2 regions of the Hydrogenoanaerobacterium saccharovorans genome follow, and region 1 is predicted to be linked to the other one. Evidence: predicted binding sites of a transcription regulator. Region 1 holds the regulator's gene; the other holds the start of a gene.

Region 1 (4,998 bases):
ACACCGTAAGCCAGTGCCGCAGCGGTAGGCTCGTTGATGATACGTTTTACATCAAGGCCTGCAATTTTGCCTGCGTCTTTGGTTGCCTGTCTCTGCGCATCGGTAAAGTATGCGGGAACAGTGATAACTGCCTCGGTTACCTTTTCGCCCAGATAAGCCTCTGCATCTGCCTTTAATTTTTGCAGAATCATTGCAGAAATTTCTTGCGGGGTGTAAGTTTTATCGTCGATGTGTACTTTGTAGTCGGAGCCCATATGTCTTTTAATCGAACTGATGGTGCGCTCGTGGTTGGTAACAGCCTGACGTTTTGCAACCTGACCAATCATTCTTTCGCCGGTTTTTGCAAATGCCACTACAGACGGCGTGGTGCGTGCGCCCTCGGCGTTTGCAATAACAACCGCCTCGCCGCCTTCCATAACGGCTACGCAAGAGTTTGTTGTACCTAAGTCAATGCCAATGATTTTTCCCATAAATGATTCCTCCAATAGTCGGCGCTGTGCGCCCAAGTTTTAATGCGGTATACACCGCCGGTGTTTCGTAATTATTTATACTTATGAGCAAAGCTCTTTGTTAGTTGGCTACCTGAACCATGGCGTGGCGCAATACCTTGTCGCCAATTTTATAGCCTTTTTGGAATACTGCCGCAATTATGTTTTCACCGAGGGTTTCACTCTCGATATGCATTACGGCATTGTGCAGGTTGGGGTCGAACTCTTTGCCTTCCGCCTCAATTTCTTCTACATTCAGCGCTTTCAGGCATTCTTTAAATGATGTCAGTATCATTTCTACGCCTTTTTTAAACTCTGCATCGGCGCATTCGCTTTCCATAGCGCGGTCGAAGTTATCCAATATCGGTAAAAATTTGGTTACCGTTTGTGCAACCGCCTCGGGGTAAATCTCAAGGCGTTCTTTTTGCGAACGTTTGCGGTAGTTGTCGTACTCGGCAAGGGTTCGCATCAGCTTGTCGCTCATTTCTTCCAGCTGCGTTTTCAGCAAATCAACCTCACTTACTTCTTGTTGAGCAGCAGTTTCTTCCGCAACAGCTTCTTCTGTGTTAACTGCCTCTGTTTTTACTTCGTCCGCCTGAACCTCTTCAGCCTGCGGTGCAGTTTCTTTTGCTTTTTTTGCAGACACTTTTTTGTCTCCTCTCAGCAGCGGGTTTCCGCTTTTGGTATTCAGCGGGATGCCCCGCTGTTTTTATGCCATTAATCTTCGTTTTCAAGGGTATCTGATAACAGTTTTCCTAATGTCTTCGCAAAGTATTCCAGATGCGGTATTAACTTTTGATAGTTCAGCCGAACAGGGCCGACCACACCAATTGCACCACAGCTGTCTTTGCCTATTTTGTAGGTAGCAACCACCACCGAAGAATCGGTGAGCTCCGAAATCGGGTTTTCTTTACCGATCGAAATCTGAACACCCTCTTTTTGAAAGGGGAGTATCTCGGTAATTTTATCACGGTCGCCTATGGTAGTAAGTAAATCGTGTGCCACAGCGTCAAATTCTTTATAGCCTAGAAGATTTGTTTCGCCGCTTGCAAAATACTGGCCGTCATTAATCGCCTTGCAAAGCTCGTAAATACCTGCCAGCAGCGGGGTAAACACACGGGAGTATTCGCCCAGCGCAACCGCTACCGAACTGACATACATCGTAGAAATTTCGTCCATCGAGCGCCCGCCAAAACGGTTGTTTGCAAACTTGTTAAAGAACTCGATGATTTCGCGGTTCAAATTATAGTCTACGCGCGACACCTTATTTTTAATCACGCCGTTGGACGCCACCACCAACATAACCACGGTACGGCGGTCTACAGGCACAATCTCGATACGGCGTACGGTGACATGCTTGGGTGTAATGGTAGTGGAGATGGTAGCACAGTTGGTAAAATGCGCCAACGCATTGGCTGCATCCTCTAGCAAGCGGTCGGGGTCAGGGTCTTTTACATTAAACAGTGCATCAATTTCGTCACGCTCTTCTTCTGTCAGGGGCTTACAGTGCATTAGCTGATTGATATACACCCTGTAGCCAAGGTGCGAAGGGACTCTGCCCGCAGAAGTATGCGGCTGTTCAAGCAGCCCCATATCGAACAGCGCAGACATCTCGTTGCGGATGGTGGCGGGAGATACCTGAAATTCAAGCATCTGCGCCAATGTTTTGCTGCCGATTGGTTCGCCGGTACGAATGTAGTTCTCGACGATAGCTGCAAGTATCTTCAATTTTCTTTGGTCAATCTCCACAGCTTATCACCTCTGAATTGGTTTTAGCACTCTTATCTTTCGAGTGCTAACAACTATTATTTTACACGGAAATCTGCTTTTGTCAAGCGACTTCATAAATTATTTACAAAAAAATAGCAGTCATTCATCTGACTGCTAATCCAATTATTATTCTAAGGGGTAGTTTCTTTTTTCGCTGCTGATTCCGCAGATATAATTTAAATCTACGTTATAGAACTTTGCTAATTTTATCATGCTTTCTAAAGGAATACGTATTTTGCGTGTCTCATAATCAGAGTAGGTTTTTTGACCAACATGGAGCAACTCTGCAATTTGTATTTGCTTTAGATCTTTATCTTCACGCAAAGCTCGCATTCTGTGTGCATAATCATAATTATTAGTTCTTTCCATTATCGTCAGGAAATTTTTGTTCTATATAGTTTATAAGAATCGTCTCAACCATATTAGAAAGGTTTCTGTTTTCATTTTTTGCACAAAGTCTTAACTTATCTACAAGTTCTTCGTTTAAACGAAATGTAAAGTTCTTTTTTTCAATTCCCATCTTTATCACCATCTCTACTATATATTACAATGTATTACAATTTCAAACCTTATATTGCATTGCAATATATTATATAGTATTATGTATACAATATTCGAATTGAGGTGATAGTATATGCCAAACTACGAAAAAATGTACAACGTGCTGTTTAACAAGATAACCAATGTAATTGAACAATTACAGGCAGCACAGCAGGTTACAGAAGAAATTTATGTTGGCACCAGTGAGCAGACCGAAGAAAAAGAGGACGGATAAAACCGTCCTCTTTTTTGTTTATATTATTGTAAGGGCGTTTCGCCATACAAAATGCATTGTTCCACATCAGTGCATCTATTATGCGGGGTGCATCTGCCTATTTGACCGCATACAAATCTGCAAAGAAAAAAGAACGCCGAAGCGTTCTTTATAGTATCAACTCTGCAATTACGGAATTGGAAAGCAAAAAGCCCTGCGGTGTAAGGGCAATTCCCTTATCTGTAAGATGGAGTAACCCCGCTTTTCTCATCGGTTTCGCCTTTTTTATCATTGCGGCCGTGTCCACAGTGGGATATCGTTGTTGTATATCATCAAAGTGCAATCCGCTGGTCAAGCGCAACTTGAGCATAGCGTATTCCTCAAAGTCACCGCCGATGGCATCAAACTTCCAACCTTGTTCGCCGTTACTGGCAACAAAGCCCTGCAAATCACGCTCGTAGTAGCGGCGCTCGCCGTCAATAAAGCTGTGGGCACTGGGGCCTATGCCGATGTACTCCTCACAATTCCAGTATTTTAAATTGTGTCGGCTTGTTTTTTCATCTCGTGCAAAATTCGAAATTTCATATTGGCTGTAGCCCTTGTTTGCAAGGTATTCTACCGCGTGCAGGTAAATTTCTGCCTGCTCGTCGCTGTCGGGGCAGATGGAAAGAATATTGTTTGCGTAAAACGGCGTACCCTCTTCTACTTTGAGCAGATACGACGAAATATGCTCAATGCCGAGGTCAGCGCAAAAGTCGATCGAGCGCTCCACCGAATGTGCTGTCTGGCGCGGAATGCCCATCATAATATCTAGGCTGATGTTATCAAAACCCGCAGTACGGGCATCCTCCACCGCGCGCCTTGCCTCGTCAGGGGTATGCCCCCTGCCCAAAAACGCCAGCTCCTCCGGCACCGCACTTTGCAGACCCATTGAAAGGCGGTTTACGCCTGCTTTATGCAAATCGGCAAGCGTTTGCAGCAGAGTGGAATGGGGGTTTGCCTCTAAAGTAATTTCGGCGTTATGCAGCCCAAAGCCTGCATTGGCGTGGTTTAAGATGTTTGCAAGACGTGACGCACCTAATAAAACAGGCGTTCCTCCGCCGAAATACAGCGTATCGGCAGGGTAGGGGTAACGGGCTGACATACGGTCGATGCAGGTACACACAGCGGATGTGTACGCGTCCATTGTATCGTCATCCGCTTTGAGCGAATAAAAATCGCAATAAGGGCATTTGCTTACACAAAACGGAACATGGATATAGAGCCCGATTTTCTTTGAAACCTTTTCCATCATTTGAGCGGACCGAAGTTTTTAAACGGCCAAATGGTAAAGCGCGCTTTGCCCATAATTTTATCTGCAGAGATATAGGGTTCATCCCAATAACGTGCATCCAGCGAGCCGCTGCGGTTGTCACCCAAAAACAGGTAGTGCCCCTGCGGTATACGGAATTTGGCGGGCTCTGCCAGCTTGTTAACCACATAGGGTTCTTCGTAATATTCGCCGTTAATATAAAGTTTGCCTTCCTCGTCGAGGGTAATTTCTTCACCCGGCAAACCTATGCAGCGTTTGAGCAGGGTCTGGTCCATTTCGTCGCTGCGGAATACCAAAATATCGCCGCGCTTTACATTCTTTTCGGGGTTGTACATGCGGGTGGCAAACAGCCAACTATGTTCGTCCACAGTGGGGATCATCGAGCCGGTAGGCACCACCGCAAAAAAACATATAAACTTAACAATCAGTACAATGACCAGAATTTCCAGTGCAAATGGAATAACCCACTCTTTGAGTACTCTCTTAAATGTATCCATTTCTTGTCCTCTCTGCGGGCAGCACCCCCCGGCAACCGAACAGCAAGTTGGCTGTAAGCCGGAGGCACGGTACGCGGTAAGATATTTTATTCGTCCAACTTTAGAACCGCCATAAATGCTTCTTGCGGTACCTCTACCGAGCCGAGCTGGCGCATTTTCTTCTTGCCTTCTTTTTGT
Region 2 (4,998 bases), on a different contig from region 1:
TTCGGGTAAGCTTACCTCTATTACCGAGGGGGACTACACCGTAACAGAAACCGTTGCCACTGTGAAAGCGGCTGACGGCAGCGAACATCCCCTTTCATTAATGCAAAAGTGGCCGGTTCGTGTTGGCCGCCCATACAAACAAAAATTATCCCCCGATATGCCTCTTGTTACGGGTCAGCGTGTCATCGACACCCTGTTCCCCATCGCCAAAGGCGGTGTTGCAGCGGTACCCGGTCCGTTCGGCTCAGGCAAAACCGTTGTTCAGCATCAACTTGCAAAATGGGCAGAGGCAGATATCGTCGTTTACATCGGCTGCGGCGAGCGCGGCAACGAGATGACGGACGTACTCAACGAGTTCCCCGAACTGAAAGACCCAAAAACAGGCCACTCCTTGATGGAGCGTACCGTACTCATCGCCAATACCTCCGATATGCCCGTTGCGGCTCGTGAGGCTTCCATCTACACCGGTATCACCATTGCGGAATACTTCCGCGATATGGGCTATTCCGTGGCTTTGATGGCAGATTCCACCTCCCGCTGGGCAGAGGCACTGCGTGAGATGTCCGGCCGTTTGGAAGAAATGCCCGGTGAAGAGGGTTACCCTGCTTACCTTGGCTCGCGCTTGGCACAGTTTTATGAGCGTGCAGGCCGTGTTATTACAACAGGCAAAGAAGGCAGAGAGGGTGCACTTTCGGTAATCGGTGCGGTTTCTCCCCCGGGCGGCGATATTTCGGAGCCTGTTTCACAGGCAACCCTGCGTATTGTAAAGGTGTTCTGGAGCCTTGACTCCTCTCTTGCCTATAAACGCCACTTCCCTGCTGTCAACTGGCTTACAAGCTACTCGCTGTATGTAGACACCATGGAAAAATGGTTTAACGAGCATGTAGAGGGAGACTGGATGGATTTGCGCAGCAAATTGATGAGATTGCTGCAAGATGAGTCGGAGCTGGAGGAGATTGTAAAACTGGTTGGTATGGATGCACTTTCTGCACCCGACCGCCTAAAACTCGAGGCTGCACGCTCGATTCGTGAGGACTTCCTGCATCAGGATGCGTTCCATGAGACCGACACTTACACTCCGCTGCAAAAACAGCATTTGATGATGCAGCTGGTTTTGGATTTTTATAATGCTTCGGTAAAAGCACTCAGCAAAGGCATCTCGGTGGATGCATTGGTGAAACTGCCTGTGCGTGAACAAATCGGCCGTTTCAAATACATCCCCGAAGACAGAATGAAATCGGAATACGATAATATACTCCATACGCTTTCTAGCGAAATAGACGAATTAGCTCAGCAAAAGGAGGACTTCTAATATGCCAAAGGAATATAGAACCATAGAAGAGGTTGCGGGTCCTCTTATGCTTGTGCGCGACGTAGAAGACGTTGCGTACAACGAACTGGGCGAGATTGAACTTGCAAACGGCGAAAAGCGCCGCTGCAAAGTGCTTGAAATCGACGGCAGCAACGCGATGGTACAGCTGTTCGAAACTTCTACCGGTATCAACCTATCCAACAGCAAAGTGCGCTTTCTTGGCCGCAGCATGGAGCTGGGTGTGTCGGAAGATATGCTCAGCCGTGTATTTGATGGCTTGGGCAGACCGATTGATAACGGCCCTGAAATCCTGCCCGATAAACGTATGGACATCAACGGCTTGCCGATGAACCCTGCTGCACGTAACTATCCGCAGGAGTTTATTCAAACCGGTGTTTCGGCTATCGACGGGTTGAACACCCTGGTTCGCGGGCAGAAACTGCCGATTTTCTCTGCATCCGGTCTGCCGCATGCAAACCTTGCCGCACAGATTGCACGTCAGGCAAAGGTACGCGGTACCAGTGAACCTTTTGCGGTAGTATTTGCCGCTATGGGTATCACGTTTGAAGAGGCAAACTTCTTTATCGAGAGCTTCCGTGAAACGGGCGCAATTGACCGTACCGTGCTGTTCATCAACCTTGCAAACGACCCTGCCGTTGAGCGTATTGCTACCCCGCGTATGGCGCTTACCGCTGCAGAGTATCTTGCCTTTGAAAAGGATATGCACGTACTCGTCATCTTAACCGATATCACGAACTATGCCGATGCATTGCGTGAGGTTTCTGCTGCGCGTAAAGAGGTGCCCGGCCGCCGCGGTTATCCCGGTTATATGTACACCGACCTTGCATCGCTGTACGAAAGAGCAGGCCGTCAGAAAGGAAAAAGCGGCTCTATCACCATGATTCCTATTTTGACCATGCCCGAAGACGATAAGACTCATCCTATCCCCGACCTTACCGGCTACATCACCGAGGGGCAGATTATACTCAGCCGTGAACTGTACCGCAAGGGTGTAACACCTCCTATCGATGTGCTGCCGTCTCTGTCTCGTCTTAAAGATAAGGGCATCGGCGCAGGTAAAACCAGAGCAGACCACGCCAATACCATGAACCAGTTGTTTGCTGCGTATGCGCGCGGTAAAGAGGCGAAAGAGCTCATGGTCATCCTTGGCGAGGCGGCCCTTACCGATATTGACAAGCTGTATGCACAGTTTGCCGATGCTTTTGAGCAGGAATATGTATCGCAGGGCTACCACACCAACCGCGATATTGAAGAAACTCTTACACTCGGGTGGAAACTGCTGAGCATCCTGCCACGCAGTGAGCTAAAACGTATCAAGGATGAATACCTCGATGAATACTACGGCAAATAAGGAGGGATACCCTTGGCTGCAACTCATGTAAACCCAACACGTATGGAGCTTACGCGCCTAAAGAAAAAGCTGATAACCGCAACGCGCGGGCATAAGCTGCTAAAAGATAAGCGCGACGAGCTGATGCGGCAGTTTTTAGACTTGGTGCGTGAGAACAAAGCGCTGCGTGAGCGCGTAGAGCAGGGCATTGCCTCCGCCAACAAAAACTTTGTACTTGCCCGTGCAGGTATGTCTAACGAGGTGCTGAACGTTGCATTAATGGCACCAAAGCAGGAGGTTTATTTGGAAACCGAGGCAAGAAACGTGATGAGCGTCGAAATCCCTGTGTTCGAATATAAAACCAGAACCTCTGATGCAAACGATATTTACTCTTACGGCTTTGCGTTTACCTCAAGCGATTTAGACGGTGCTGTAAAAAGCCTTGCCGATATTTTGCCTGATATGCTGCGCCTTGCAGAATGCGAAAAATCTTGCCAGTTGATGGCTGCAGAGATTGAAAAAACACGCCGCCGTGTTAATGCATTGGAACATGTGATGATTCCCGAGATGCAAGAAAACATCAAGTACATCACCATGAAACTGGATGAAAACGAACGCAGTACGCAAATTCGCCTGATGAAAGTAAAAGATATGATGCTTGAACAGGCACACCATTATTCGCAGCGCAATTCTTAAAGTAATTATCAAACTCTATTTATTGAAAGAGCCATTCGTATTACGGGTGGCTCTATTTTTTATTTTGTTATTTTTAGCACTCGTTATGTAAGAGTGCTAAAATTTACAGTATTTTCATAATTCCGTGCTCTTTTTGTAACAAACCAAGGTTATAATAAAGCCATAAAAGAAAAACAATTATACACTCTATATTAAGCAAAGTAGGTGATTAAAATGTAGCTGCATAGTTTACTTTCATAACATTACATCATTATATTATTTTGATTGGAGGCTTTTTTATGTTTGATTTAACACCTTTTGACCGCAGACAGAGAAGTCTGTCCAACTATTTTGATAATTTTGAAAAGACCTTTTTTGGCGATATTTTAGGCAGTATGGGTGCATTTAATACCGATATCTTAGACCAAGGCGATAAATACGTATTACAGGCTGAACTGCCCGGATTTGCAAAAGAAGACATTCATATTGATCTGAACGGGGATATGATCACCATTCATGCCGAGCACAAAGAAGAAAACGAAGAAAAAGACAACAAAGGTAACTTTGTACGCAGAGAACGCCGTTACGGGTCGTTCAGCAGAAGCTTTGATGTAGCAGGTATTAAAACCGATGAAATTACCGCTGAATATAAAAACGGCGTTCTTGAAATGAATCTGCCCAAAGCAACATCCAAGGCTCCTGCTACCCGACAAATCGAGCTGCGTTAATGCGATAATTCCACAATCTAGTGCAGAAATGCATATAATTTTAAACGCCATTTGTTCATAACAGGTGGCGTTTAAAATTACACTGTTTCTAGTTTTTATGTGCACAAATTTTACATAGATTGTACAATCTTATGCTTTTTTGCAGTTTGTTTATAGATTATTCACAAATAAATGATACTATAACTGTTAGTTGTGACGGAGTTATCTAATTAACTTTATCACAATAATATATAGTCCTTTAGGACAAGAAACCAAAAAAGAAAGAGAATGAATGAATATGAAAAAAATCCTTGTATTTTTGATGGCTACAGCAATGGTAGTATCTTTGGCAGCTTGCGGCGGCGGCGCTAGCAGCAGCGAGTCTGCAGCTCCTTCTGAGGAGACCAGCGTTTCCGAGGCTGCACCTGCTGAGAGCGAAGAAGAAACTTCTGCTCCTGCTGAAGAGGCTTCCGAGTCTGAAGCTGCATCTGAGTCTGAGGCTGCTTCCGAGTCCGCTTCTGAGGCTGCACCTGCTGCTTCTGAATCTGCTCCTGCTGCTTCCTCTGAGGCTGCAAAATAATTCAGTCATCTACTTACAAAAAAGGCATCTGCATAGCAGATGCCTTTTTTTATTATTATACAAATTGATTATCTGCACAGATTATCAGAGTGTTTTAACACATTTGACGCAAATGATATACTTAGACTGTTAAACCATGCAGAAAAGAGATGTAAAAACGTGAACCACTGCATTGAAACACTTGCTCAGGCTCAGTCCTCATTTTTAGAGCAGGTTGATATAAATTACTCGTATACCCTTGCAAAAAAGATGGAACAATTTAAATCCAACCAAGCACTGGGATATCGTACTGCAGGAAGCGAAGCAGAATTTCTCACCGGTGAGATGCTTTACCATGAAATGCAGAAAATTGGTTTGCAAGAGGTTACAAAAG

What was found. The regulator HrcA, encoded in region 1, represses chaperone genes, less so after heat shock. The targets are predictions, from matches to a motif close to TGTTAGCACTCNNNNNNNNNGAGTGCTAACA.
Region 2: EDD70_RS13415 (Hsp20/alpha crystallin family protein) is a predicted target of HrcA. The motif match lies at 3,431-3,461, and genes of this name have one in related genera.

What each region holds. Positions count from the first base shown of each region.
Region 1 is NZ_RKRD01000002.1:80,583-85,580, reverse strand. It holds gene dnaK (molecular chaperone DnaK) at 1-470, opposite strand, end outside; gene grpE (nucleotide exchange factor GrpE) at 571-1,134, opposite strand; gene hrcA (heat-inducible transcriptional repressor HrcA) at 1,206-2,237, opposite strand; gene EDD70_RS10455 (helix-turn-helix domain-containing protein) at 2,385-2,591, opposite strand; gene EDD70_RS14945 (hypothetical protein) at 2,614-2,778, opposite strand; gene EDD70_RS14940 (hypothetical protein) at 2,893-3,033, shown strand; gene hemW (radical SAM family heme chaperone HemW) at 3,182-4,306, opposite strand; gene lepB (signal peptidase I) at 4,303-4,821, opposite strand; gene lepA (translation elongation factor 4) at 4,908-4,998, opposite strand, start outside.
Region 2 is NZ_RKRD01000003.1:243,831-248,828, reverse strand. It holds gene EDD70_RS13430 (V-type ATP synthase subunit A) at 1-1,312, shown strand, start outside; gene EDD70_RS13425 (V-type ATP synthase subunit B) at 1,314-2,684, shown strand; gene EDD70_RS13420 (V-type ATP synthase subunit D) at 2,697-3,359, shown strand; gene EDD70_RS13415 (Hsp20/alpha crystallin family protein) at 3,638-4,066, shown strand; gene EDD70_RS13410 (hypothetical protein) at 4,344-4,625, shown strand; gene EDD70_RS13405 (M28 family peptidase) at 4,785-4,998, shown strand, end outside.